DNA from 4 places in the Thioalkalivibrio sp. ALRh genome. Region 2 is predicted to be linked to each of the others. Evidence: predicted binding sites of a transcription regulator. Region 2 holds the regulator's gene; each other region holds the start of a gene.
The links. Region 2 encodes FliA, which starts transcription of late flagellar genes. Its sites were predicted from a motif close to GCTAAAGTTNNNNNNNNNNCNGCCGATA; they were not measured.
Positions count from the first base shown of each region.

Region 1: the regulator FliA is predicted to act here: its motif matches at 3,044-3,071, upstream of F791_RS0100735 (methyl-accepting chemotaxis protein).
Region 3: the regulator FliA is predicted to act here: its motif matches at 3,207-3,234, upstream of F791_RS0111455 (flagellin).
Region 4: the regulator FliA is predicted to act here: its motif matches at 2,552-2,579, upstream of F791_RS0100610 (chemotaxis protein).

Region 1 covers NZ_KB906519.1:145,229-152,471, reverse strand. Annotated here, with positions in the region: gene F791_RS0100745 (glutathione S-transferase N-terminal domain-containing protein) at 1-52, shown strand, start outside; gene F791_RS0100740 (amidohydrolase family protein) at 133-1,002, shown strand; gene F791_RS0100735 (methyl-accepting chemotaxis protein) at 1,066-2,976, opposite strand; gene F791_RS0100730 (DASS family sodium-coupled anion symporter) at 3,108-4,637, opposite strand; gene F791_RS0100725 (superoxide dismutase) at 4,805-5,386, shown strand; gene F791_RS0100720 (acetylornithine transaminase) at 5,483-6,679, shown strand; gene argF (ornithine carbamoyltransferase) at 6,676-7,243, shown strand, end outside.
Region 2 covers NZ_KB906522.1:133,832-141,074, reverse strand. Annotated here, with positions in the region: gene flhB (flagellar biosynthesis protein FlhB) at 1-523, shown strand, start outside; gene flhA (flagellar biosynthesis protein FlhA) at 523-2,634, shown strand; gene flhF (flagellar biosynthesis protein FlhF) at 2,739-3,989, shown strand; gene F791_RS0110265 (MinD/ParA family protein) at 3,976-4,800, shown strand; gene F791_RS0110260 (RNA polymerase sigma factor FliA) at 4,797-5,558, shown strand; gene cheY (chemotaxis response regulator CheY) at 5,618-5,998, shown strand; gene F791_RS0110250 (protein phosphatase CheZ) at 6,101-6,877, shown strand; gene F791_RS0110245 (chemotaxis protein CheA) at 6,957-7,243, shown strand, end outside.
Region 3 covers NZ_KB906524.1:65,982-73,224, forward strand. Annotated here, with positions in the region: gene fliS (flagellar export chaperone FliS) at 1-213, opposite strand, end outside; gene fliD (flagellar filament capping protein FliD) at 232-1,584, opposite strand; gene F791_RS0111455 (flagellin) at 1,812-3,128, opposite strand; gene F791_RS13590 (flagellar protein FlaG) at 3,365-3,796, opposite strand; gene F791_RS0111465 (flagellin) at 3,868-5,151, opposite strand; gene F791_RS0111470 (YIP1 family protein) at 5,518-6,147, opposite strand; gene cobS (adenosylcobinamide-GDP ribazoletransferase) at 6,222-6,992, opposite strand; gene F791_RS0111480 (histidine phosphatase family protein) at 7,102-7,243, opposite strand, start outside.
Region 4 covers NZ_KB906519.1:120,555-127,797, forward strand. Annotated here, with positions in the region: gene F791_RS0100590 (flagellar brake protein) at 1-666, opposite strand, end outside; gene F791_RS0100595 (flagella synthesis protein FlgN) at 785-1,270, opposite strand; gene flgM (flagellar biosynthesis anti-sigma factor FlgM) at 1,284-1,598, opposite strand; gene flgA (flagellar basal body P-ring formation chaperone FlgA) at 1,730-2,464, opposite strand; gene F791_RS0100610 (chemotaxis protein) at 2,708-3,637, shown strand; gene F791_RS0100615 (protein-glutamate O-methyltransferase CheR) at 3,911-4,726, shown strand; gene flgB (flagellar basal body rod protein FlgB) at 4,907-5,317, shown strand; gene flgC (flagellar basal body rod protein FlgC) at 5,354-5,773, shown strand; gene F791_RS0100630 (flagellar hook assembly protein FlgD) at 5,787-6,458, shown strand; gene flgE (flagellar hook protein FlgE) at 6,484-7,243, shown strand, end outside.

The DNA.
Region 1 (7,243 bases), on a different contig from region 2:
CCCGGACGGTAGCTCCGGAGATGCCGCGGTGTCCGGGGACTCCCGCGCCTAACCGCCACAGGCCACCGACTCGGGGACTGTCGGCACAGCACGGTATAAGATTGGGGTTCCCGTACCCGAGGAACCCGCTGGATGGCTGCCCTGAACCGCCCTCGAAGACTGCCCCGTCTGTTCATTCTTCCGGCTGCGACCCTGCTGCTCGGCTCACTGCTTGGCGGAGCCTCTGCCCAGGCACTTGAACCCCTGTTCGATGCCCACCTGCACTACCGCGACCGGCAGATGGAACACTTCCCGCCGGAGGCCGTCGCGCGCACGCTGCAAGAAAATTCAATCCAGTCCGCGATCATCATGTCCCCGCGCTCGAAACTGATCGAAGCGCTGGAACCGGAGGTGGATGCGCGCATCGTCCCGTTTCTCGAGATCTCCCAGCGCCTGGGGCGCAAGATGGACTGGATGCACGAGGACGGCCTGCGGGAACAGGTCGAGACCATACTCGACCGAAGCCAGGTCCAGTGGCGCGGGATCGGGGAGCTGCACATACAGGCCGATGACCGATTTGCCCGCGGCTTCGAGGACCTGCTGGCACTGGCAGTCGAGCGGGATCTGTGGATCGTGATCCATGGCGACCCTGCCGTGATCGACCATGCCTACGCCGTCCAGCCCGAGGTACGCATCCTCTGGGCGCACGCCGGTTCCTATGCCTACCCGCCACTGGTTCGTGACTACCTGGAGCGGCATCCGAACATGGTCATGGATGTCTCCATGCGCAACCCGCGCATCAATCCCGGCGGCATCATCGACGCCGACTGGTTCGAACTGTTCCTCGACTATCCGGATCGTTTCCTGATCGGCAACGACACCTTCAGCCTGGCCCGCTGGGAGCACTTCACGGTGCTGAAGGACAGCACCCGGGCCTGGCTCGAGCAGCTACCCGCGAACGTCCAGCGCATGATCGCCCGGGAGAACGGCGAGCGCCTGTTTCCGCCCACCGAGAGCCAGTAAGCCGGCCACAAAAAAGCCCGGGACCGTCTCCGGTCCCGGGCTTGGCATCAACTGGCTCGGGGCTTATACCTTGAACTGACCCACCCGCTGCTGCTGCTCGGAGGCCAGCTTGGACAGCTCCTCGGAAGCATTGCGGATCTGTTCCGATCCGGCCGCGGTCTGATCCAGCACCTCAGTGACATTGGCCACGTTGCGGTTGATCTCCTCGGCCACCGTCGACTGCTCCTCGGCGGCACTGGCGATCTGCGTGTTCATGTCGCTGATGCGCGTGACCGACTGCGTGATCGCGGTCAGCGATTCGCCCGCGAGATTGACCTGCTCCACGCTCTGGTGCGCCTTGGAACGGCCATCTTCCATCGCCTGCACCGCCTCGCGGGTACCGCTTTGCACCCGCTCGATCATCTGCTGGATCTCGTGGGTCGAGTCCTGCGTGCGGCTGGCCAGGGTACGGACCTCGTCGGCAACCACCGCGAAACCGCGGCCCTGTTCGCCCGCACGCGCCGCCTCGATCGCCGCATTCAGCGCCAGTAGGTTGGTCTGGTCGGCGATATCGCCGATGACTTCCAGGACCTTGTTGATCTCCTCTGCGTCCTGCGACAGGCGGCTGACCACCTCGGCGGCGCCATCCACCTGCTGCGACAGCGCGTTGATCGCAGCCACGGTACGCTGCACCACCTGCTGACCCTCGTTGGCGTCCTGGTCGGTGTTCTGTGCCGCGGCGGCGGCATCCGCTGCATTGCGGGCCACCTCCTGCACCGTTGCCGTCATCTCGTTCATGGCCGTGGCGACCTGATCGATCTCCGACTTCTGTCGCCGCACCTGCTCGTTGGTCTCTTCGCTGGTCGCGGACAGCTCGTTCGCTGCTGCGGCAACCTGATCGCCCCCGGCCGCGACCGTGGATACGAGGCCGCGGATCTTCTTGACGAAGTTGTTGAACGCCTCCGCCAGCTCTCCGAGTTCGTTCTTGCCAGAGACCTCCAGCGAACGGGTCAGATCGCCCTCGCCTCCCGCGATATCGTTCAGCCGGGCCACCGTGCGATTCAGGGGACGAACGATGCTTCGGGTCAGGAGCCAGGCCAGGAGGGCACCAAGCGCCACGGCAACCACGCCAACCGCCACCACCGTGCCGGTCGCGTTGCGCGCCATCGCGACATACGCGCTGCGGTCCACCATGACCTCCAGCACGCCGACCACGTCACCGGAGAAATCCGTAACGGGACGCGCGACCACGGCCATCGGGGTGCCTTCATAGGTCACGTTTCGCACCAGCTCCTCGCCCTCCATGACCTCGCGCATCTCGGCATCGCTGAAGGTGGACTCGCCACTGATCGTACCGCCAAAGCGGTTGAACGACCGACCATCACGCAGGTAGAGGGCAACCGGCGAATCCGTTTCTTGGGTGAACTCTTCAAAGAAGCTGTCACCAAACGACAGGCCGAATTCCACGGAGCCGACGTGGTCGCCGTTGTGCTCGATGGGTACCACCCCGCGGATCCCGAGACCCGCCACGCCTTCTTCCAGCCCCGAGATCGCGTTGCGCTTGTCGTTCGTGTCGACCACGGTCTGCCGGAAGTCGGACAGGTCATCGCCGTGGTTGTCGGGGGAGTGGACGCGCAGGAATGAAGTGGCCGGGGGGGTATGGAACTGATACTGGTCCACCCCGTAGTGCTCGTTCAGCGATTCAAAGCTGGGAACGGTCATCTCGGCCAGACGCTCGCGATCGCCCGTCGCCATCGCCTCTTGCACGTCGGGGATTTTCGCCACGGTCTCTGCCATCGCGGTCGCGCGCGCGGCTTCCTGGTCCAGACGACCGACAAGCTGCGCGGCCAGATCGGTCAGCTCGCGCTGTTCGGCACGATCGGCCATGGTGCCCAGGCTGTTCATCACGACTACGAGTGTCAGGATCACGGCCAGCAGCACCACCGTGATAATCCCGACCATCAGCCGGACCCCGATTCGGATGTTATCGAACATGTTGAAGACTCTCCCCAATAAGGCTTTGCGGGCCAGCGGCATCCTTGCTGCGGCAGTTCACCGTCGATAGCGGCGGCGAAGCATAAAACTTGAGGGAGATCACAGGAAGCCGGAAAGGCTGGGAGACAGGCCTAGCCCTGCATCAGGATGGCCTCCGCCAGGGCGTAGACCGCAAGCGTAATCATGGCAATTGCCACCAGGGAGAGCAGCGCCCCGCCACGGATCATGTCGATCACCCGCAGCCGGTTGCTGGCGAACACGATCGCGTTGGGCGGGGTCGCGACCGGCAACATGAAGGCCACGGAGGCGGCAAAGGCCACGGGGATCGCGAGGAGCACGACGGGAATATCCATGCGCATCGCCAGCGCAGCCACCAGCGGCAGCAGCGTGGCAGCGGTGGCCGTGTTGCTGGTCACATGCGACAGCAACATGGTCACCACCACGGCCCCGGCAATGATCAGCAGCAGCGGCCATGCCTGGGCGGCGCCCAGGCCCTCGGCGGCCAGCTCCGCCAGGCCGCTCGCCTCGATGGCCGAACCCAGGCTGAGACCACCGCCGACCAGCAGCAGCACCCCCCAGGGGAGCTCGCGCGTATTGTCCCAGGCCAGCAGCCGGCGCTGGTCTGCTGCGCCCGAGGGCAGCAGGAACAGCAGCCCGGCCCCCAGGATGGCAATCCCGGCATCCGTCAGGTGAATCGGCAGGAGACCTTCCAGAAAGGGGCGCGACAGCCACGCCAGCGCTACCAGCAGGAAGACGCCGGCGACCCGGTATTCGGCCCGCGACCAGACCCCGACCTCGGCGCGCTGCTGGTCCATCATCGCCTGCAACCCCTGCAGGCGTACTCGATGAACCGGGAAGACCCAGCGCGTCAGCAACCACCAGGCCAGCAGCAGCAACGCGGTGGCCAGGGGCAGGCCCAGCATCATCCACTGCACAAAACCGATCTCGATGCCATGCCGGTCGCCCAGATAGGCGGCGGTCAGCGCGTTCGGCGGAGAGCCGATGATCGTCGCCATGCCCCCGATATTGGCGGCAAAGGCGATCCCCAGCAGGAGCGCCAGTGCGGGGCGGCGCGAATCGGCGCCGAGGCCGTTACCCGCGATGTGCGTATCACGATCCATCAGCGCCAGAACGGACAGGGCGATCGGCAACATCAGCGCAGCAGTGGCTGTGTTGCTGACCCACATCGACAGCCCCGCCGTGGCCAGCATGAAGGCCCCGACCAGGCGATGCAGGCAATTCCCCGCCCGGCTGACGATCGCGAGCGCAATCCGCTGGTGGAGTCCCCAGCGCTGTACCGCCAGCGCGATCGCAAAACCGCCCATGAACAGAAAGATGATGGGATTGGCGTAGGGCGCGGTGGCCGCGTCCATCGGCATCACGCCGAGCAGCGGCAAAAGGGCAATCGGCAGCAACGCCGTTACGGGTAGTGGCAAGGCCTCGGTAATCCACCAGGTCGCCATAAAAAGGGTCAACCCGAGCACCCACCATGCCTCGCGTGCAACACCTTCTGGCGCTGGAAAAACCAGGAACGCAAGCATCAGGAGCGGGCCCAGGAAAAGCCCGATGCGCCCGCGCCAGGCGTAGGCACTGCGCGAGGGGTTCGCACCCACCGACGAGGGGGCGCCGTCCGATTGTCGATCGGCATCGTGCGCGGACATGCCGTGGCTCCTTCACACTTCCGCAAACGTTGGCTGAACGATAACCAAGCCGCATCATCGGAAATTGCATCACCCGAGCAACGTGACTATCGTTGACGGGTTTACTGGCGCGGCCACCAATGGTCGGCCAGCCGCAGTCTCGCATGTTTTCTTACAAGGAGTCTTTCATGGCCTACGAACTGCCCGATCTGCCCTATGCCAAGAACGCGCTGGAGCCGCACATCTCCGCCGAGACGCTGGAATACCATCACGACAAGCACCACGCGACCTACGTGACCAAGCTGAACGGCCTGCTGCCCGGCTCCGAGTTCGAGAATGCCTCGCTGGAGGACATCATCAAGAAGGCCCCGGCCGGCGGCATCTTCAACAACGGCGCCCAGGTCTGGAACCACACCTTCTACTTCAACTGCATGGGCCCGGACGCCGGCGGCGAGCCGTCCGGCAAGGTGGCCGACGCGATCAACAGCGCCTTTGGCTCGTTTGATGGCTTCAAGGAGAAGTTCAACGAGGCCGCGGTCGGCAATTTCGGCTCCGGCTGGACCTGGCTGGTGCAGAATAGCGACGGCTCGGTGGAGATCGTCAACACCTCCAACGCGGCCAATCCGATGCGTGATGGCAAGACCCCGCTGCTGACCTGCGATGTCTGGGAACATGCCTACTACATCGACTACCGCAATGCGCGTCCGAAGTATCTGGAGAACTTCTGGAGCGTGGTGAACTGGGATTTTGTCGCCCAGCAGATGAAATAAGTCGCGATAACGCGATTGGGGGCCGCCCCAGTGCGGCACCCTGGGCAGAAGCCGGCGGCTCGCTCGCCGGCTTCTTCATTTGGGAGAGCTTTGCTAATGAGTGATGTCCTGCAGAATACCTACAGCCGGCTGCCGGTTGCCTTCGAACGGGGGGAAGGCGCCTGGCTCTGGGATACCGAGGGCAAACGCTACCTCGATGCCCTGTCCGGCATCGCGGTCTGCGGCCTTGGACACGCCCACCCGAAAGTGGCGCATGCGATCTGCGATCAGGCTCAGACGCTGGTACATACATCGAACCTGTTCCGCATCCCCTTGCAGGAACAGCTCGCGCGACGCCTGTGCGCGCTGGCACAGATGGAGCAGGCCTTTTTCTGCAACTCTGGCGCCGAGGCCAACGAAGCGGCCATCAAGCTGGCCCGTCTGCATGCCCGCCGCCGCGGCATCGCGAAGCCGAAGGTCATCGTGATGCACGGCAGCTTCCACGGGCGCACGCTCGCGACGCTGTCGGCCACCGGCAACGAAAAGATCCATGCCGGATTCGAACCCCTTGTCGAGGGCTTCGTGCACGTCCCCCATGGCGATGCCGAGGCCGTCGCGGCCCTGAGCAACGATCCGGACGTGGTCGCCATCCTGGTCGAACCCATCACCGGTGAAGGCGGCATCCACGTACCCCCGCCCGGATACCTGCGGCGCCTGCGCGAACTGGCTGACCAGCACGACTGGCTGCTGATGCTGGACGAGATCCAGGCCGGGATCGGCCGCACCGGACACTGGTTCGCCTTCCAGCATGAAGGCATCACGCCCGATGTGATATCACTCGCAAAAGGCCTGGGCAACGGCATCCCGATCGGGGCAAACCTGGTAGCCGGACGCGCATCCGGCCTGTTCACCCCCGGCACCCACGGCACCACCTTCGGTGGCAATCCCCTGGTCTGCCGGGCGGCCCTGGCCGTGCTGGACGTGATGCAGGACGAGGGCCTGTGCGAGGAAGCGGGGCGACAAGGCGAGATCCTCCGCCGCCGCCTGGCTGACCGGCTCGAGGACAAACCGGGGGTGGTCGCCGTGCGCGGACGCGGGCTGATGATCGGCATCGAGCTGGATCGCCCGGCCGGAACACTGGTTCAGGCCGCCCTCGACGCAGGGCTGATCCTCAACGTGACCGCGCAGCGGGTGATCCGGCTACTGCCACCACTGATCGTGGACGACGCCCAGGTCGACCAGATCGCCAGCACCGTGGCCGATCTGGTCGACACCCTGCTCGTATCCGAAGATTCCCGGGAGGCCCAGGCATGAAGCCCCGCCATTACCTGTCGTTCCACGACCTGTCCGCAGACGAGACACGCGCCCTGCTCGAACGTGCCGTCGAACTGAAGCGCCAGACTCACGCGGGCGAGCACCACGACGACATCCTGCGCGGCAAGACGCTGGGGATGATCTTCGAGAAGTCCTCGACCCGCACGCGTGTCTCGTTCGAGGTCGGCATGCAGCAACTGGGCGGCAACGCCCTGTTCCTGTCCCCGCGCGACACCCAGCTGGGCCGCGGCGAGCCGATCGAGGACACGGCCCGTGTGCTCTCGCGCATGGTGGACTGCGTGATGATCCGCACCTACGAACACGAGAAGATCGAACTGTTCGCCCAGCACTCCTCGGTCCCCGTGATCAATGGCCTGACCGACCGGGAGCACCCCGCCCAGCTGCTGGCCGACCTGCAGACCTATCTCGAACACCGGGGCGATATCCGGGGCAAGCGCGTGGCCTGGATTGGCGATGGCAACAACATGTGCCACAGCTACATGTATGCCGCGCACCTGCTGGACTTCCAGCTGGTGGCGGCCTGCCCCGAGGGCTACGACCCGG
Region 2 (7,243 bases):
GCCGTTCCAGATGTGGAACCACCAGAAGCAGCTGCGCATGACGCGCCAGGAGCTGAAGGACGAGTACAAGGAGACCGACGGCAAGCCGGAGGTCAAGCAGAAGATCCGGCAGCTGCAGCAGGAGATGGCGCAGCGTCGGATGATGGAGGAAGTCCCGAAGGCCGACGTGGTCATCACCAACCCGACCCACTACGCGGTAGCGATTACCTACGAGGCCTCGCGCATGGCTGCGCCGAAGCTCGTGGCGAAGGGCGTGGACGAGGTCGCGGCGTCGATCCGCGCGGTCGCGGACGAACACAAAATCATTCGCGTCGAGGCACCCCGGGTGGCGCGTGCAATCTACTTCACCACGGACCTGAACCAGGAGATACCGAACGGGCTGTTCGTCGCAGTCGCGCGCATCCTCGCCTACGTCTATCAGCTGAAGCGCGCGGATGCAGACGTCGCGATGCCGGATGACCTGCCGGTGCCGGAAGACTATCTCGATCCGCAGCAGCCGCGCGGCCGTCGGAGGAACCGCTAATGGCCTTCTTCGACCGCCTGGGGACTGTCGGCAAGTGGGGCCTGGGGGCGCCGATCCTGCTGATCGCGATGCTCTCGATGATGGTGCTGCCGCTGCCGCCCATCGCCCTGGACGTCCTGTTCACCTTCAACATCGCGCTGTCGCTGGTCGTGATCATGGTCGCGGTCTACACGCCGCGGCCGCTGGAGTTCGCGGTCTTCCCGACCGTGCTGCTGGTCGCCACCTTGCTGCGCCTGGCGCTGAACGTGGCCTCCACGCGCGTGATCCTGCTGGAGGGGCATACCGGCACTGACGCCGCGGGCCAGGTCATCCAGGCCTTTGGCGATTTCGTCGTGGGCGGCAACTACACCGTCGGTCTGGTGGTGTTCGCCATCCTGATCATCATCAACTTCGTGGTGGTGACCAAGGGCGCGGGGCGTGTCTCCGAGGTCAGCGCCCGGTTCACCCTGGATTCCATGCCGGGCAAGCAGATGGCGATCGACGCCGACCTGAATGCCGGAATTCTGACCCAGGAAGAGGCGCGCAAGCGCCGCGAGGAGATCGCCAGCGAGGCGGACTTCTACGGCTCGATGGACGGTGCCTCGAAGTTCGTGCGCGGGGACGCAATCGCCGGGATTCTCATCCTGTTCGTGAACATCATTGGCGGCCTGACCATCGGCACGCTGCAGCACGGCATGTCGATGGGCGACGCCGCGACGAACTACGTGCTGCTGACCATTGGCGATGGTCTGGTCGCGCAGATCCCGTCGCTGGTGCTGTCCTCGGCCACCGCGATCATCGTGACCCGTGTCTCCAGCACCCAGGACATGGGCCAGCAGGTGTTCGGGCAGATGTTCTCGAACCCGCGCGTGCTGTACGTGGCAGGTGGCGTGATCGCCGCGCTGGGGCTGGTGCCGGGTATGCCCAATGCCGTGTTCCTGGGTCTCGCCTCGCTGGCCATTGGCTCGGCCTACCTGATGCAGCGGCGCGAGCGCGAGCAGGCCGTGGAGGTGGAGCGCGTGCCTGACGAAGCGGCGGACACCAGTCCGGAAAATCGCGATCTCACCTGGGACGACGTGCCGCCGATCGACCTCGTCTCCCTGGAAGTCGGCTATCGCTTGATCCCGCTGGTGGATCGCACTCAGGACGGTCAGCTGATGGGTCGGATCAAGGGTGTGCGCCGCAAGCTCTCCCAGGAGCTGGGGTTCCTGCTGCAACCGGTCCATATCCGCGACAACCTGGAACTGAGTCCGAATGCCTATCGCATCTCCCTGCTGGGTGTCACGGTGGCGGAGGCCGAGGTCTTCCCCGATCGCGAGCTGGCGATCAATCCGGGCGAGGTGTTCGGCACCGTTCCGGGCACGCCGACCAAGGATCCGACCTTCAATCTGGACGCCTTGTGGATCGATCCGGCGGATCGCGATCAGGCGCAGGGCGCCGGCTACACCGTGGTCGACTGTTCCACCGTGATCGCCACGCATCTGTCGCAGGTCTTCCGCGAGAACGCCCATCGCCTGATTGGTCACGAAGAGGCCCAGCATCTGCTGGACCAGCTGGCACGGCATTCGCCGAAGCTGGTCGAGAATCTGGTGCCGAAGACACTCTCGCTGTCGGTAATCCTGAAGGTGCTGCAGAACCTGCTGGCCGAGCAGGTCTCGATCCGCGACCTGCGCACGATCGCCGAAACCCTGGCAGAGGAGGGCGTGAAGAGTCAGGATCCCGGCGTTTTGACTGCGGCCGTGCGTGTCTCGCTGTCGCGCTCGATCGTGCAGGACCTAGTGGGGCCGGACGATGAGCTGCCATTGATCGCGCTCGATCCCTCGTTGGAACAGCTTTTGCATAAGTCTCTTCAGGGCAGTAATGGCGAGACCGTGGGGCTGGAACCGGGCCTGGCGGAACGCCTGCAGCGGTCGGTGTCCGAGGCGGCCCAGCGCCAGGAAGCCAGCGGGCAGCCGGCCATCCTGGTGGTGGCCCCGGAGATCCGCTCCTGGATTGCCGGGTGGCTCCGCGGAGCCGTGCGCAGCCTGGCGGTGCTGGCCTTTACCGAGATCCCCGATAACCGGCGGATCCGCGTGGTGGCCACGGTGGGCCAGGAAGACTCGGCCCGGCAGGCAACGCCCACAGGTGCCTGAGACGAACAGTAGCGATCGGATACGAGAGGGAAACACTGATCAGTGTTTTCCTTGAGCGGAGCGGGAGAACAGCGATGAATGTGAGACGGTACCGGGCACGCGACATGCGCGATGCGATGCGGCAGGTGCGTGAACAGCAGGGCGAGGATGCCGTGATCCTGTCGAGCCGCCGTGTCGATGGTTGGCTGGAGGTTGTCGCGGCGCTGGAAGATGGCGATGCGGGGGTCTCCGAGCGCGAGCAGCAGGCTGCGGTGAACGCGGTCCATGCCCCGCGTGAGGCGCCGGCATCCGACTCGCGTCCGAGCCCGGGCTCGGGCTCGGCCTGGCCCGCGGACCCCGAGCTGGCCGCGATGCGCCAGGAGCTGCGGGATCTGCGCAGCCTGCTCACCCGCCAGCACAGCGACAACGAGGCCGCACAGTGGGCGGCGCGGCATCCGCTGGCGGCGGAGTGCAAGGCGCGTCTGATGGACCGTGGGTTCAGCGAGTCACTGGCGCGCAGTCTCGCCGGGAGTATTCTCGACGACAGCACGGTGGAGCAGGCCTGGGAGAGGCTGCGCGCACGCCTTTCCGGGGCGATCGCGACCCGCCATCCGGACATCCTGGATGAAGGTGGCGTGCTGGCCCTGGTGGGGCCTACGGGGGTGGGCAAGACCACTACACTCGCACGCATTGCCTTGCGTCAAATCCGTCGTATGGGTGCGGATTCGGTTACGCTGGTCACACTGGACACCCAGCGCATTGGGGCCACGCGCCAGCTGCAGGCGTTCGCGCAGATGGCGGGCGTGTCATTGCGGGTGCTGCAGAGCCCGCGCGAGTTGCGCGACATGACCGCGCGAGCAGAGGATGGGCATCTGATTCTGGTCGACACCGCCGGGCAGGCACCTTCCGCGGTGGGCGACGAGTCGCTATTTGCCGGCTGGCCGGACCATGTCCGGCGCGAGAGCTGGCTGGTCGTCTCCGCGACCACTCAGGCGGCGGCGCTGCGAAGGGTGCTGGATGCGTTCCGGAAGACGGAGCCATCGGCGCTGGTGCTGACCAAACTCGACGAAGCCGAACAGTTGGGGGAGACGTTGTCGGTATTGCTCGATCAACACCTTGGGCTCACGTTTGTCAGCGATGGACAGCGGATTGCCGAAGACTTCCACCGGGTCGAGACGGGCGATCTGACCCGGCGGGCGCTCGGCGAAGAGCGCGGCCCCGCGCGTCGATCCTCCCGCGATGAACGATGGACCGATGCAAGCCTGGCGGAGTTCTCGAATGCCGGCCGCAATGCGCCGTCGCCGCGCCGTACTCAGGATGCGGGCGTTCTGGAGATGATCCATCCGGTGGGGAAAGGACGCTATGCCACGCACTAATCAGCCGTTGAAGGTCATTGCGGTTGCCTCCGGCAAGGGCGGCGTCGGCAAGACCAATGTGTCGGTCAACCTGTCCGTGGCGCTCGCGCGGCTGGGCCGCGAGGTCATGCTGTTTGATGCCGACCTGGGGCTGGCCAATGCCGATGTGCTGCTCGGACTGCGACCCGAGCGCACCCTGCATGACCTGGTGACCGGACAGGTGGACGACCTCCAGGATGTGCTGATCGAGGGCCCGGAGGGGATCAAGGTCATCCCGTCGGCCTCGGGGATCGCGGCGATGGCGAATCTCACGCAGCTCGAGCACAACGGTTTGATCCAGGCATTCAGCGCCTATTCCAAGCCGCTGGATGTGCTGGTGGTGGATACGGCAGCGGGCCTGCAGGAATCCGTCACGACCTTCTGTCGAGCGGTCCAGGAGACCCTGGTCGTCGTCTGCGACGAGCCGGCGTCCATCACCGATGCCTATGCCTTGATCAAGGTGCTGCATCGAGATCATGGCATGCGGCGTTTCCGGCTGGTCACGAATATGGTCCAGGACCGCGCGGGCGCCGAGCGCTTGTTGCAGAAACTCACCACGGTTTGCGACAACTACCTGCCGGAAGTCATCCTGGATCTCGCCGGTTACATCCCGATGGACGAGCATCTGCGCAAGGCCGTACAGAAACGGGCACCGGTCGTGCAGCAATATCCGGGCAGCCCGGCGGCCAAGGCCTTTACCGAACTCGCCCGTGCGGTCGACCGCTGGCCGGTGGCCCGTGGTGCCGATGGTGGTGTCGGGTTTTTCGTCGAACGGATGCTGCAGAGCGCATGATGGCGACGCGTAATCGCCTCCACGGATACGAGAACGTGGCCGCAGCCGGCCACGAGCAGCGCGTCGCGGAACATATCGAGCTGGTGCACCGCATCGCGCACCATCTGATGGCTCGCCTCCCTTCCTCGGTCCAGGTCGATGACCTGATCCAGGCCGGCATGATTGGCCTGCTGGAGGCCGCGCGGCAATTCGAGGGCGGGCAGGGCGCGACGTTTGCGACCTACGCCGGGATTCGCATCCGTGGCGCGATGATCGACGAGTTACGCCGCAGTGACTGGACCCCGAGATCGGTGCACCGCAACAGCCGCAAGATCGCCGAGGCGATCCAGACGGTCGAGGCCAGGGAGGGGCGTGCGGCGCGCGGGGTCGAGGTGGCCGAGGAACTCGAGGTCCCGATCGACGAGTACTACTCGATGCTGCAGGACCATGCCGGCGCCCATCTGTTCGCGCTGGATGATCTGGGCGGCACCGATGGTGATGCGGACCGGGTGATCGAGGGGCAGGAGGCCTCGCCCTCGCGCACGATCGAGGCCGGGGAGTTTCGCGAGGAGCTGGCCGCCGCGCTGGGCGATTTGCCCGAACGCGAACGTCTGGTGTTGTCGCTTTATTACATCGAGGAGCTCAACCTGCGCGAGATTGGCGCGGTACTCGGGGTGACCGAGTCGCGCGTCAGCCAGATCCGCAGTCAGGCCGTTATCCGACTGCGCGCGCGCCTGGGCTCCTGGCTCGAAGACGGCGAGGCTTTGCAGTTATTCTGAAGGCCAAGCTCTAGTACTCATATGAATCATTTATCCCGGAGTGACCTGTGGACAAGGGAATGAAAATTCTCATCGTGGACGACTTCTCCACGATGCGACGGATCATCAAGAACCTGTTGCGTGATCTTGGCTTCAACAACACCCAAGAGGCCGATGACGGCAGCACGGCATTGCCGATGCTCCAGAACGGCGACTTCGATTTTCTGATTACCGACTGGAACATGCCCAATATGCCGGGCATCGACCTGCTGCGGGCGGTTCGTGCCGACGAGAAGCTGAAGACGATGCCGGTGCTGATGGTGACGGCGGAGGCCAAGCGGGATCAGATCGTCGAGGCGGCCGAGGCGGGCGTGAACGGCTACGTGGTGAAGCCCTTTACTGCGGAAACCCTCAAGGAAAAGATCGACAAAATATTCGAACGCATTGAATCCCAAGGCTAGTTTGGGATTCGGTGTCGAAGTCTCCTGGTCCAGACAAATGGATGGCCGGGGGATCGATCCCGGTCATCACGTTCGGGATGGGGAGCGAGCAAGGGGCTTTGGATGACAGACCAAGAACAATCGATCAGTGAGCAGCAAATCGCTCGCGCGCGGGAGCTCGTGCAGGTTCTGGAGGCAGGGGATGAGGTGGCCGCGCGCGCGTTGATCCAGGATCTGGCGCGCCCCTACGACCGCGAACTCTTCGACGAGCTCGGAAAGCTTACGCGCGACCTGCACGAGGCCTTGCAAAGCTTCCGGGGGGATTCGCGGCTGGTCGAGTTGACCCAGGCCGAGATCCCGGATGCCCGCGAGCGTCTCAATTATGTGGTCACGATGACCGAGAAGGCCGCGCACGAGACCCTGACCGCGATCGAGACGAGTCTCCCCATTGCCGAATCGTTCAGCCAGCAGGCCGGCCAACTGACGGCGAAGTGGACCCGTTTTCGCAATCGGCAACTCTCGGTCGACGAGTTCCGGGAGTTCGCTCGTGAGCTGGACGAGTTTTTTGCTCAGGCCAACGACGATACCGAAGAGCTGCGCCGCCTGCTGTCGGAGGTTCTGATGGCGCAGAGCTACCAGGATATTACCGGGCAGGTGATCCGGCGCGTGATTCAGCTCGTGACCGACCTGGAGGAGAACCTGGTCACGCTGATTCGGCTGTCCAGCGGGCGTATGGAGACGGTCGAGGCTGCGGAGAAGACGCTGGATGACGATGCCGAGCGGCGTGAGGGCGATCGGCGTGGACACGGGCCAGCAGTGCCGAAGACTCAAGATTCCGGCCAGGATGTCGTTCAAGGACAGGACGAGGTGGACGATCTGTTGTCCAGCCTGGGCTTCTAGGTAGCCCGCTGATCCCTGAATCGGCGGCTTCCCGGCGCCCACCCCTCAACGGCAAGCCTCACCGGAACGGAGAGACCGAATGGCCATCGACCCCAACGACGAAATCCTTCAGGACTTCCTGATCGAGGCCGGGGAACTGCTCGAAGGACTCAACGAGCAGCTGATCGACCTGGAACAGCATCCCGATGACCGGGATCTGTTGAACGCGGTATTTCGCAGCTTTCACACGATCAAGGGTGGCGCGGGCTTTCTGAGCCTGGATCCGCTGGTGACCGTCTGCCATCACGCAGAGGATGTGTTTAATCTCCTGCGCAATGGGGAACGTCAGGTCGACGGTCACCTGATGGATACCATGCTGCGGGTCCT
Region 3 (7,243 bases), on a different contig from region 2:
CAGTGACTCGACGATATCAATCGCCTTGCCGATCTTCTCGCCCTTGAGCGACACATTGCCTTGCTGCATCGCCCCCTTGGCAACCGCAATGCGCTCCAGCGCTCCCTCGAACAACATCTGGATCAGACGATGCGGATCGGCCACCTGGGCCTCGGCCAGCGCGCCCGATTGCCGATACTGACTCACCGCGCGATTCATACCCGGTCCGTACATGTCGTGTTCTCCCCAAGATTACCTGGACTGGTTCCTGGCCAGTGGCGTGTTGGCCAGTTGCCCCATGAGCTGGTCGCCGGTGGCCTGCAGCTGGGCGACCATCGAATCCATCCGCGAAAACTGGCGCACCCACTGCGCCTCCATTCGTTCGATTCGGGCATCGAGATCTTCACGCTGCCGTTCGATCCGGCTGAGGTCGCTCTGCAGCCCGTCCTGGCGCACCTGAATCAGGCCATCGCGGCCCGTAAAGCTGTCGGTGACTTCGCGCATGTTTCCGGCAATCTCGCGAACCGTGCCCGACACATTCTCGAACCCGTCACGGTCCATCGCCTCCTGGAATCGGGTGCTGTCGAAGCTCAGGGTGCCGTCACGGTTGCTCACAATTCCGAGCTCCGCCAGCGTACGATTGCTGGCTTCGCTGTTCTCGGCCGGCTGGATCAGGGCATTGCCCAGACGGCTGCGGACACCGCGAACGGTGCTGTCACCCGCCAGAATCGCCGCCTCGTCCTCTTCTGGGTCATAGGCGGTCAGCTCGCTCGTCCGGCCGATCAATGCGTTGTAGTTCTCCACGAAGCCCTGCAGCAGGGACTCGAGTTCATCCCGGTCTTCGGATACCGACACGGTGGTCGGCCCGTTCGACACGCCGGTCAGCTCGATCTCCAGTCCCTCGATCGTGTCCGAAAGCGTGTTCGAAGAGCTGGTAACGGCAAGGCCGTTAATCACGGCTTCGGCATCCTGCGCCGCCCGGGTTTCGACCATATTGTTGCTGTCCAGGCGGCCCAGGCCACCCGGATCGCCGTCGGCGGTCACCTGGATCTGGTTGTCGGCGCCTGTTTCATTGGCCTCCATAACCAGGCGGGCCCCGGAACCGTCATTCACGATGGATGCCCGTACGCCGGCATCGGAGTCGTTGATCGCATTGCGCAGATCGCGCAGCGTCATCCCTTCCTCGACGTCCAGCGTTACCGCGGCGCCCGAACCAACCTGGATCGTCAGTTCGCCCGCACCAACCGCGTCATCCGCGCTGTCGAAATCGCCCGGTGCCGAGGCCACAATCTGCGACTGCGCCAGCCGGTTGACCTCCAGCGAGAAGTCCCCGTTGTCGGCGTCTCCGGTGACCGTCACATTGGCCACACCCTCGTCGCTGACGCTCGCCGACTGCTCCGGTTCGAAACCGGAAAGATCGCCCAGCACCGAACCAACCTGATCCACGCTGCTGGTCAGTTCGCCAAATGCCGAGATCTGCGCGTCAATGCGCTCCTCGCGCTGGTTCAGGCGCTGTTCCTTGGGCTCGCGCTCCGCCGCCACGAGCTGCCCGACGATTTGATTGAGGTCCAGGCCGGACCCGACTCCGAGAGAACTGATCGCCATCTGATGCTACCTCTAGCGGCCCGGGTACCCAGGCCCTTGATCACGTCGTTATGCAGGATAACGACCGGAAACCCGATTTCTTGAGTCCCGTATGACCGCATCGTGATGACGGGCGTTCGGCACTCGGTTCTATTCTGGTCCATATCCGCAAATTCCGCAGCCCTGGCCACAAAAAAGGCGGACAGCCTTGCGACTGCCCGCCGTTCGGACTCACTGGAATCCTTGGCTTACTGCAACAGTGCCAGCACGTTCTGCGACGTGGCGTTCGCCTGCGACAGTACGGAGGTCCCCGCCTGCTGCAGGATCTGGGCACGGGTCAGCTCCGCGGTTTCCTCGGCGAAGTCGGCATCCCGGATCCGGGAGCGGGCCGCATCGAGGTTCTCCGAGGAGATCTCCAGGTTGGCGATGGTGTTCTCGAAACGCACCTGCACCGAACCCAGGTCGGCTCGCAGGGAGTTCACCTGGTTCAGCGCTCCGTCGACGATCGCGAGGGCCTCGGTGGCACCATTACGGCTTCCAATGTCTACGTCGGTGAGATTCAACGGATCCGATTCAGTGCCATCGAACAAAGTGATCGAAGTGGCATCTGAGTTGTCATCGCCTTCACCATCGCTGAGAGTTACATCACCGCCATCTACTTCAAACGCGGTGTCAAAGTTGCCGCGAATCGCTATAGTGGTTTCACCATCATTGTTGGTGATCAGCGATGCACTTAGGCCAGCATCGCGAATCGCACTCACCGCAGCGTCCGTATCCAGATCGCCGCTTTCGAACCCTTCATCTGCGACGGCTTCACCTTCGGGTGAGGATAGTGCCGTATTGATCTGACGGACCGCGTCTTCTAGAGAGGTCACTTCGCTGAGATCAACCTCCAGTTCGACTCCCAAACCTTCATCTTCGCCCTCTCCCCCAAGGACACCGACTTTATCGAGCGTGATCGTCAAGTTGTCAATGGATTCAATTCCGACATCGTTGATCTGTTCCTGGGTCAGCCCTCCTTGTTCCTCATCCGCATCGCCCACGGCGATCGCCCGGCCAAGTTCAGTTGCCCGCGCATCGGCGCCGGACACCGCGATGTTCTGACCCTGGTTGGCCCCGATCTGGAAGAAGATGTCGTTCAGCGCACCGTCCAGGATGGCATCGCCGTTGAACTCGGTCTCGTTGGCCACACGGCTGATTTCGGCCACGAGCTGCTGGGCCTCGTTGTTCAGGGCCTCGCGGTCGGACGACGAGTTGGAGTCGTTCGCCGCCTGCACGGACAGTTCACGGATACGCTGCAGCGCATCGCCCACGGTACTCAGCGCACCCTCGGCGGTCTGCGAGAACGAGATGCCGTCGTTGGCATTGCGCACGGCCTGGTTCAGGCCGTTGATCTGCGTGCTGAAGCGCTCGGAGATGGCCAGACCGGCAGCATCATCCTTTGCGCTGTTGATTCGCAGGCCCGAGGACAGCCGCTCGAGGCTCTGGCCCAGGGCACCCTGCGACTGGCTCAGATTGCGCTGAGCATTCAGGGACAGGATGTTCGTGTTGATAACTTGGGACATGATTACGTCTCCTTACGGCATAGCTTTAGACCGCCTCGGGCGATCGCGATGGCGGCATTCAACCGCTCTCAGGGCCGTTAACGTCTGCCTGTCCTCAAGCTTTAACGACAATTTCCGATTTTTTCCGATTGTGTCCCGCACAGGTCCGCAATCAGGCAGCGCGCGCGGCGCGGACAGAAAAAAGCCGGGACAAGCCCGGCTGAAGGTCACAATATGCGCGGTGAGGCGCATCAACCTCAGGCCTGTTCCTCGACACCAGTGCCATCCAGGCCCCGTTGCTCCTGGAAATGACGGATCAGGGCCACCACCGCCTCCGGCGGAATCTGCCGAATCACCTCGTCCTGCTCGGCATCTTTGACCGTGATCACTGTCCGGCCGCTGGAGTCGTCCACGCTGAACTCCAGCGCACGCTTGGACGACTGCAGATAGGCGTTGATCGACTCCACCACCTGTTCCATACCCTCTGACTCGCTTGGGTCCAGGCCCTGCCTTGCTTCGCTGAATTCCCGCTCGAGTCCATCCGTGGGAGTCGAAACGACATTGCCGGGCACAGCCCGGGAACCCGATCCATCCGCCGGCCCACGCGCGACAGGCATCGAGGCGTCGCCCGGACCCTGGCGCACGGGCTGAAACACCAATGAAGTGATACTGCCAATCGAATCACTCATCTTGCTCCCCTCACCATCAAGGGCGGGTGACCGTCCGGCCACCCGCCCGCCTGGCCTTCTACCGGTTCAATTTACTGCAGCAGCGCGAGCACGTTCTGCGACGTTGCGTTCGCCTGGGCGAGCACCGAGGTACCCGCCTGCTGCAGGATCTGCGCCCGGGTCAGCTCGGCCGTTTCGGCGGCAAAATCCGCGTCACGGATGCGGGAGCGGGCGGCCTCCAGGTTCTCCGAAGACACCTGCAGGTTCGCGATGGTGTTCTCGAAGCGCACCTGCACCGAACCCAGGTCGGCCCGCAACGAATTGATCTGGTTCAGAGCCCCATCGACGATGGCAAGTGCTTCCGTAGCGCCACCGCGGCTGCCGATGTCAACATTGGTCAGGTTCCGCGCGCGAGAGGCAACCTCATCCTCATCGGTAAAAAGATGGACTGCAACTTCATCTTCTAGCGTCACGGTACCGCCCGATACTTCGAAAGCAGTGTCGAAGTTACCGCGGATGGCTATCGTGGTTTCGCCATCGTTATTGGTAACCAGCGAGGCACTGAGGCCGGCATCGCGAATCGCAGTCACCGCAGACTCGGTACCGAGCTCGTTATCGTCGAAACCGTCCTCTGCTACAGCATCACCTTGGGGCGCAGAAAGCGCGGCATTGATCTGGCGGACCGCATCTTCCAGCGAGGTCACCCCATCAAGATCAACCGTCAGCGCAACTCCCAATGCATCGTCACCCTCACCCCCGAGCACGCCAACCTGATCAAGCTGGATGGTGACGTTGCTGATCGAGTCAATGCCGATGTCGTTCAATTGCTCCTGCGTAAGACCGGCATCCCCTTCGGCAATAGCACGCCCCAACTCGGTAGTACGAGCATCCACACCGGAGACTGCGATGTTCTGCCCCTGATTGGCCCCGATCTGGAAGAACAGATCCTGCAGGGCCCCATCCAGGATCGCATCACCGTTGAACTCGGTGGAGTTGGCCACGCGGCCGATCTCGGCGATCAGCTGCTGGGCCTCGTTGTTCAGGGCTTCGCGGTCGGAGGCGGAGTTGGAGTCGTTCGCCGCCTGCACGGACAGCTCGCGGATACGCTGCAGCGCATCGCCCACGGTGCTCAGCGCACCCTCGGCGGTCTGCGCAAACGAGATTCCGTCGTTGGCGTTGCGCACGGCCTGGTTCAGGCCGCGGATCTGGGTGGTAAAGCGTTCGGAGATCGCCAGACCAGCGGCGTCATCCTTGGCGCTGTTGATACGCAGGCCGGAGGACAGTCGCTCCAGGCTCTGGGCCAGCGCGCCCTGGGAATTGCTCAGATTGCGCTGAGCATTCAGGGACAGGATATTGGTGTTGATGACTTGAGACATGATTACGCTCCTGTAGCGTCATGCCGAACCACCTTGGTCGGCTTCATCGGCGAACACTCGTGCGCCTTCGAAAGCAGTAACGACCACTCGACCGAATCCTTTAGCCCCATTCCGGAAAAATTTTGCCGCCCGCCTGAACGTGTCCGCCACGGCGCCCTCTCGCCGCCCCCAGCGCTTCCGTTCACACCACATGTCACCCCGGCCGATGCGAAGCCACCCATACCGTCATTGCGAGAAGCCGCAGGCGACGCGGCAATCGGCTCGCCGAGCCAAGGGCGTGTGAATCGAGCACCGTGCACGTCCAGGCCGATTGCTTCGTCGCTTTGCTCCTCGCAATGACGTCTCCATTGGCAGGGGGCCAGCGGCCTAGAGCAGCCAGGTGGTGCCGATGCGGGTCTCGGGCGTGGCGCCGGGGATCAGGTCCATCAGCAGCCAGCCGAAGATGAGGGTGATGAAGGCGCCACAGAAGACGGTGGCCACGAACAGGCCGATGCGGTTGCCGCGCTTCAGGCCGAGGATGCCGCGCAGCGACCAGTAGAGCAGCCACAGGCTGTAGAAGATCAGCAGCAGGCCGACGGTGTTGCCCCAGGGCCAGGGAAAGGCGGCGGCGACCTTGCCCACCCAGGCGGGCAGCAGGCCGATGGTCACCGCCAGCATCGCCCGGTCCGGGTGGGAGTAGCCCTGGAACAGCTCAGTCAGGTAGTGCGCGGACCAGGCCAGGCCCAGCACCCCGATGCTCATCGCCAGCACGCTGTAGACGCCGAAGCCCCAGGCGCCCGGGATTGCCTCCTGCGGCAGCCCGGTCGGGATGATCTGGTACAGCCACTGGCTGACGATCACGCTGAGCAGCAGCACCGGGAACGCCAGACGCAGAAAGGTTTGCCACCAGAGGGGTATCGCCTCCAGTTCGCCCACCTCCCGCACCGCCCGCAGGGGGTTCGTCAGCGTGCGCAGGACCAGAAGGCCCGGGCTCAGGCGAGAGGGGAATGAGTTCATCCCGTCAGTATGTGGCAATCCCGTGACGGTTTCGTGACAACGCTTGCCTTGACCCTGGCCTGATCGACCCGGGCTCAGCCCGCGAGCGTCAGCACCAGAATCACGAGGGTCAGGGTCTCCACCAGCTCCAGCGTCGCACCGGCCGTGTCGCCAGTGAAGCCTCCCAGCCAGTGTCTCAGTACGCGCGTTGCCACCCACAGCGTCAGCCCGGCGGCGAGCAACGCCGGTATCACCCCCCAAAGGCCGGAGAGCAGGCCGAGCACCAGCACCACGGCAGCCGAGACTGCGACAACGCCGATGGCGGCGCTGCGTGGAAGGTGCCTGGCCATGTCCGCGCCCAATCCGACGGGGTTCACGTAGGGCGTAGTCAGAAACAGCACCGGCGGCACCACGCGCCCCAGCAGCACCGCCAGCAGCAGCGCGACCCAGGCGCCGGTATCGACCACCGCCACCAGCGCCGTACCTTTCAGCAACAGGATCAGGATCAGCGCCGCGACCGCCATCGGGCCACAGGCCGGGTCCTTCATGATCGCCTGGGCCCGCTCCGGGTGCCGCTGACCGCCGACCCAGGCGTCCACCGTGTCCGCCAGCCCGTCCAGGTGCAGTGCGCCGGTCAGCGCGACCCAGAAGGTCAGCACCAGCGCCGCGACCAGCAACACCGGCGCTCCGGGGATCGCGGAAAGCCCGATCCCCACCAGCACCAGAACCAGACCCAGGATCAGCCCCACCAGCGGATAGGCCAGGACCGAACGGCCGAGGTCCTCGGGCCGCGGCTCCTGCGCCGGCGTCGGCACGCGGGTCAGGAACTGCAGGGCCAGCCAGAAGGGGGCTAATACCGAGTTCATTGCGCCCCCCCTTCCATTCCTGCTGTAGGAGGCCAGCCCCCTGGCCGATGGGGCGTTGGCATATTCCCGATCGGCCAGAGGGCTGGCCTCCTACATTTGTTTTGCTTGATCACGAGGGCATCTCCTCGCGCTGGCCCGGCTCGACAACGTGCAAAGAGGCCAACGGCACTTCGATCGACAATAGCTTCTCCAACGGCCAGCCCTCCAGTTGTGCACGCAGCAGGCGAATCACCCCGCCGTGGGTGACGACG
Region 4 (7,243 bases), on a different contig from region 2:
GTTGAACTGCCGCTCCAGCCACTGGTTCATGCCGGTGACCTGGAAGCCGGCATACACGTATCCGTCGCGCGGGCTGCGACGGCGATTGGCCAGACGCAGGTCGCCGCCCAGGCGTTCGCCAACTTCGGGCAGTAGCAGGTTCTCGAAACGCATCGGGGTCCCGATCTCGATTGTTTCGACCCAGTCTTGTGGTACCTCCACGCACATCCCCTGGGCCGAAAGATCGGCCAGGTCCCCGATACCGGGCTCTTCCCATTCGCGGTACTGCAATTCGACGCGCGGGCGCTCGCTGATCGGGATATGGACGCGAAAGGTCTCGCGTCGCTGGAGATATTCCAGGGTCTCGGGATAGGGGCAGACGTAAAGGGCCCCGGCGTCCTCGCGTTCGATGCGCGAGACGGCGGTGGAGAAGCGTACGGCCACCCCGCGCAGGCTGGCGAATACCCGCATGCCAGTGCCTTCCTGGGCGTGGCGATTCGCTTCGATGGGCGTGAGTTCGTCGAGGAAGAGCTCGCGTGCACCGGAATCAAGGCGAACCAGCGCGGAGTTGTACAGCGGGCCATCGTCGTCGAGGCGGACGTTGACGAGGGTGAGCTTGTGATCCAGATCCTTGAGGATGCCGGCAATCCGCTCCGGCTTGTCGACGGTGTAGTCGGTCTCTTCCATGCGTGGCGTTGTTGTAATTATTGGGCCAAGCCGCACGGTACTGCCGAGCGGTCCGGAATGCCAGCCCCGGGTGTGAGGCGGAGAAGGGCGGAGAGGTGTCGCGCAGAGCGCGCGCGGGTCATGCGCGGGTGATGCGCCGACCGGTACGGCTGCCGGACTGGGTGCGGCCGTAGGGGTCGTAGGTGGGAGCCGGGCCGGGTTCCTCGCCGCGCAGGATCTGGATGGACATCTCCACGCGACGACGGTCGCGATCGATCAGTCGGGCATTCCCCTGGTTGAGGGTATTGCAGCGCTCCACCGAGCGGCGTAGCGCCTGCCAGTGGTCGTCCAGCTCGGCGCCTCCCTCGAGCCGACCGAACAGCCGTGCAAGTCCCTCGGGCGTATACGTTTCGCCGGCGGCCTCGATCGTCTCGCGCTGTCGCCGGCTTTCGGTTTCGAGTTCCTGCAGTAGCGTCTGCTTCTGGGCCACGACTTCGCGCAGGGTCTCGGCGGCCCGTGATTCCACCGCCCGGGTCTCCTGCAGCAGGATGTCCTCCATCTGGTGGCTCAGCCGAATCGAGGCCTCCAGCGAGCGGAGGAAGGCGTGGCGTTGTTCGGGCGACATCGTCGGGTCTCTGTTAGCGCAACAGGCTTTCCAGCTCGATCATGCGATCGGCTAGCTGTTCGTTGTCTACCGGGTACTGACCGTTGGAGATGGCCTCGCGCAGCTCGGCGACTCGCGCCTCGTCGAACGGGGCGTTGCTGGCGGCCCCGGAGGCGGCGTTCATTGCCTGCGCCGCGCCGGTCAGGGTGACAGAGTCATCCTGACGTACGGGTGAGGATGCATTGCCCTGGGCGCCTGCGTCGGGGCGAGAGGTCTCATCGCGGCCCTTCACGCTCGAGCTGTTGCCATCCGGGCGCAGGCCGGGGGAGTTCGGGCCTTTGATATCCATTATTCGGTTTCCTGTTTTTGCAATTCTACTGCAGGGGTTAGCGGCAGCACCGGCTGAAACTGTAGCCCCTTGAGCTGTGAATTTTCGATTCGCTTCACAGTTTGTGGATGGTGACGAGACACACCGCCATTCTACAGGGCAACGCGTACATGTCCGGACTCGAGCACCTCGCCTTCCACGACGCGTCCGGACGAGGTGTTCTTCACGCGGATGCGATCGCCCAGGATGCCATTCTCCAGCGCCTCGCCCTGCATGCGGATCACCACCGAGCCGTTCTCGGCCAGGATGGTGACGCGCTGGCCGCGGCTGACCACCTCGCGCTGGGTGACGTGCTGCTGGCCCAGGATCTGACCGGGCCGGATGTTGCGCCGGGTCTGCAGCCCCACCAGTTCGCCCTTGTTCTCGAAATAGCTCCCCGCATGGCGAGAGGTCTGAATTCGCTTGGTGCGCAGATCGCCGGGGAGGATCGTGTGCTGGCGTCGCAGGCTGCGGCTGGCGACCAGCACCTCGGCGTAGCGCTCGACCGTGACTGGCACATAGATCGACCAGCTGACGGGGGTCTCGCACTGAACCTGTACCGCCGTATTGCCATCGCGTCGCCCGCCGGGCGGGAACCGGGTCTCCAGTGCCTCGCTGCATCGGGCCAGGCGCAGGCGGTTGTCCAGCCGGCCGATCTGAATCTCTACCGCTTCGTCGCCTGGTGTGAGGTTCAACTCCTCCTGGATGAAGCGCTCCGCCGCCAGGCGGATGTTTTCCACTGCCTCGATCTCGGCCTGTGCCGCAATGGAGACCAGGGCCAGAACGACGCCCATGGCGGCCGAAAGCCACCAGGAGCGAATGGAAGGTTTGCGTGCTGACTGGTTCATTGGTCTGGATGCGCGTCGGCTTGTCAGGACTCGAGAGGTTTGCAGAGACGTGCAAGCAGAAAACATGCCAGGCAATCAGGAGCGTACCCTCAAGAGTCACAGCGGCCGGCCGTTATCGGGTCTAGAACGCGTGCAATCGGCATGCGACGGCGGGTTGTGGCATGACAGCGTCGGTCTGCGGGGTGCACACTGGGGCCGGCGAGTCGAGGTGGCTGGCCGCTGGGCGAGGGGGAGAGCAGGACAATGAGTCAATTCATTGACGATGTGAATCAGCGCACCCAGCTGGTGGGGCAGAACCGTATGGAGCTGCTCCTGTTTCATTTGGGGAGCTCGCAGACTTTCGGTATCAACGTATTCAAGGTGCGCGAGGTGATCCCGTCGCCGCCGCTGCGGCAGATTCCCGGATCGCTGAGTGTGGTGCGTGGTGTGGCTACCCTGCGTGGCGGAACCGTCCCCATCATCGATCTGGCGCGCGCGATGGGGCTGCGTACCGCCGTGGGCGAAACGGGCGACCACAAGGTGGTGGTGACCGAGTTCAACCGGTCGGTACAGGGGTTCTGGGTGTCCGCGGTCGACCGGATCGTCAACGTTAACTGGGAAGACGTGAAGTCCCCGCCTCGTGGGACCGGGCGCGAGTCGTTTCTGGTGGCGGTCACCGAGATCGACAACAAGCTGGTCGAGATCATTGACGTCGAACGGGTACTGTCGATCGTCAACCCGTTGCCATCCACGGTATCCGACGCGGTGCGCGCGGAGGCCGAGGAAGAACGCGCCAAGCATGGACAGCGCAAGATTGTGATCGTTGATGACTCCGTGGTCGCGCGCAAGCAGATCGAGGGTGCGATCAAGGGCCTGGGCTGGGAGTACGTGGTCTTCAAGGATGGTCGCGAGGCGCTGGATTTCCTGGAGGAGCAGGCCGAGGCCGGCACCGTGGACGAGGTGGTGGAGCTGGTGATTTCGGATATCGAGATGCCGCGCATGGACGGCTATACCCTCACCGCTCGAATTCGTGCGAACGATCGCCTGAAAGGCCTCCGGGTTCTGCTGCACTCGTCACTGAGTGGGGAGTTCAATACGGATATGGTCAAGCGTGCCGGGGCCGACGCCTTCCTGTCCAAGTTCAACCCCGACGAGCTGGCCGAGGCTGTGCTTGACCAGACCCGCAAGGACTGATGCCGGTGCCTGCGCCGTTTGCGTTAGTCGACCGAGTCGACCCTGGCGGCATGGAAGCGGTAACGGATTGCCGGCCGCATGAACATCAGCGGCCATGGCGCGCCGCATCGATCACCCGTTGGGATGCTGTCGGCGTCCGCGCGGTTGCACGTATACTGCATCCGTCCGGCATGGGGGATCGCGTGTTCCCCAGTCGGGTTTTCCGACACGCTGTCAAGGATTCGTCATCAACGTGCCCGTCCGCCCGTACCGTCGACTTTCAAGGATGACTTCGTGATCGACTCGCGTGACTACGAGGAGTTCTCGCGTTTTCTTTCCGAGTGCTGTGGCCTGGTGCTGGGCGACAGTCGTCAGTATCTCGTGTCGAGCCGACTGTCGCGGCTGCTGGACGAGTTCGGCTACAAGAGTGTGCCGGAGCTGCTGCACGCAATGCGCCAGGCACCCAACCCGCGCCTGCGCACGCGTGTGATCGACGCGATGACCACGAACGAAACCTCCTGGTTTCGCGATGGCTTCCCGTTCGAGATCCTGCGCCATGTACTGCTCCCGGAACGGGCGGAGAAAGGCGCAGGGATCAAGGTCTGGTCGTCCGGCTGCTCCAGCGGACAGGAGGCCTACAGCATCTCGATGGTGGCGTCCGAGTGGGAGGAATCGCGGCCCAAGCGTGTGGTGCCGGTATCGATCCTGGGTACGGATCTCTCGGAGAAGATTCTGGACGATGCCCGGCGCGCGGTGTACGACGGGCTGAGCATCGTCCGTGGCCTGAGCGAGGCGAGGCGCGCCCGCTTCTTCGAGACCGTGGCGGAGGGCCATCGCGTACGCCCGGAGATCCAGCGCCGCTGCCGTTTCCAGAAGCTCAACCTGATCGACAGCTATGCGGCGCTGGGCAAGTTCGACATCGTGTTCTGTCGCAACGTGCTGATCTATTTCTCCGCCGAGACCAAGCGACAGGTTCTTGACGGAATTGCCCGCCAGATGAATCCCGGTGGCTATCTGTTTCTTGGCGCTTCCGAGACAGCGGGTCCTTACACCCAGGCCTTCGAAACCGTTCGCACCGAGTACGGCTCCGTCCTTCGCCTGAAGGGCTGATCGGCCCTTTCCGCCTTTCCATACGGTCGCTCCCGCGATCCGGGCGCCACCCTCGGCGCTGCTCTCCCAACCTCTTTCGGCCCATAGTGGCACACCAATTGCTTTGTCCCTGTCGTACGGGGCGAAGCGGTTTCGTCCCGAGGAACCTGAAGTTCGCCAGTGGCGGACGGGGTACGACGGATGAGTCTCTCTCTCGACAAGGCGATGGGCATTCTCCCGGAGGCGGTGAACGTCCGTGCGAAGCGGATGGAGCTGCTGGCCTCGAATGTCGCGAATGCCGATACGCCGAATTACAAAGCGCGCGATATCGACTTTCGCTCGGTGCTGCAGGCGGCGGCCGGCGAGGGCGGCAACATGCCGATGGCGAGCACACATCAGGGCCATATCGGCGCCGGCGGGGCGGGTGGTGCCAACGGGTCGATGGAGACGCTTTATCGCGTGCCATCGCAGCCGTCTCTGGATGGCAACACGGTGGACCCGCAGCTGGAGCGGGCGGCCTTTGCCGAGAATTCCCTGCAGTACCAGAGCAGCCTCGAGTTCCTGAACCGCCGGGTTTCCGGCATCCGTGATGCTCTGCGGGGCGAGCGCTAATGCGAGCGCCAACGCTGGGAACAGGAGAGTGATGTCGTGAGTGATCTGTTTAATCTGTTCAACACCTCGGCCTCCGCGCTGACCGCGCAGTCGGTGCGGCTGAATACGGTCGCGTCGAATCTGGCCAACGCCAACACCGTGGCGACCAACCCCGACGAGGCCTACCGGGCGAAGCAGGTGCTGTTTCAGACCGTGATGAACCAGGCCGATCCGAACGGCGCCTCCAATGGCGTGCGGGTGGCGGGAATTGATGAGTCGCGCGCGCCGCCACAGGCGCACTACGAACCAAACCATCCGCAGGCCAACGAAGACGGCTACATCTTCCGTCCCGCGATCAGCGTGGTGGAGGAGATGGCCAACATGATGTCGGCCTCGCGCAACTACGAAGCGAACGTCGAGGTGATGGAGACCTCGCGCCAGCTGTTGCAGCGAACGCTGCAGATCGGCCAGGGCTAAACCGGAGCCTCCCATGACTCAGATATCACCCGAAATGCTGGACCGCTTGGGCCTGTCACGTCCCAAGCCGGACGACAAGGAGACGGATCGCCTGGGTCAGGACGATTTCCTGAAGCTGATGACTACCCAGCTGCAGAATCAGGACCCGTTTGAACCGATGGAAAACGGGGAGTTTATCGGTCAGATGGCTCAGTTCTCGACCGTCACGGGGATCGAAGAGCTTTCGAAGTCCTTCGAGAAACTCGCTCAGTCCATGGGCCAGAGCCAGACCCTGCAAGCGGCCTCCCTGGTGGGTAAGGACGTCCTTGTCCCAACCGACTTCAGCGAGTTGGGTGCGGATGGCACGGTGCGCGGCGCCGTGGATCTGGATCAGTCGACCGGGCAGTTGCAGGTCGAGGTGTACAGCCCCACGGGTGAACGCATCCGAAGCATGAATCTGGGTTCGGCCAGTGAGGGGCTGCAGGAATTCACCTGGGACGGTCTGCGCGATGACGGGACGCCTGCGGCCCCGGGCGTATATGAATTCCGGGCGTCGGCCCAGAGCGGTTCCAGTAGTGAATCAGTAGATGTCTTCCTCGACGCCCGCGTCGAGAGCGTTTCGGTAGGCGACGATTCCAGCCTGGGCCTGATGGTCCGTGGCCTGGGCGAGATCAATTTCTCGGATGTCCGGCGCATCAGCAGCTGACGGACTCTAACGGAGGTAGACCAGTATGCCCTTCAATATCGGATTGAGCGGACTGAACTCGGCGCAGGCCGATCTGCAGACCACCGGCAACAACGTCTCGAATGCCGGCACGACCGGTTTCAAGCGCTCGCGCGCCGAGTTCGGTGATGTCTTTGCGCAGAGTTTTGGTGGCGTCAGCCAGACCGCGACTGGGGGTGGTTCGCGTCTCATGGCGGTGACACAGCAGTTCTCGCAGGGACGCACGGAGTTCACCGAGAACGGTCTCGACCTCGCGATTGATGGCGAGGGCTTTTTCGTGATGAACGATGGTGGCAATCGTGTCTATACGCGCGCTGGCGAGTTTCAGGTAAACCGCGACGGCAACCTGGTGAACAACCAGGGTCAGCAGCTGCAGGGCTATCCGCCAATCAACCCGGGCAGCACGGATACTGATTTCAATACCGGACAGCTTGGGGATTTGCGTCTGCAGACAGGGGCCTCCGCGCCGCAGGCTACCAGTGACATTGAGGCTCTGGTCAATCTCCAGTCGGATGCTCCAATCCTGGATCCGGGCGAGTTCGAGTTCGATGATCCGGACAGCTATAACTACTCGACGTCCCTGACGGTGTATGACTCGCTGGGGACGTCCCGCGATGCGCGCATCTACTTCGTGAAGAGCGACGAACGAGAGTGGACGGCCTTCATGAGCGTTGACGGCGAGCCGATCAACGAGGAAGAAGGCTTCGAACTCTCTTTTGACGCCAGTGGCCAGCTGGATGGCAACACGGAATTCCCGTTCTCCACGG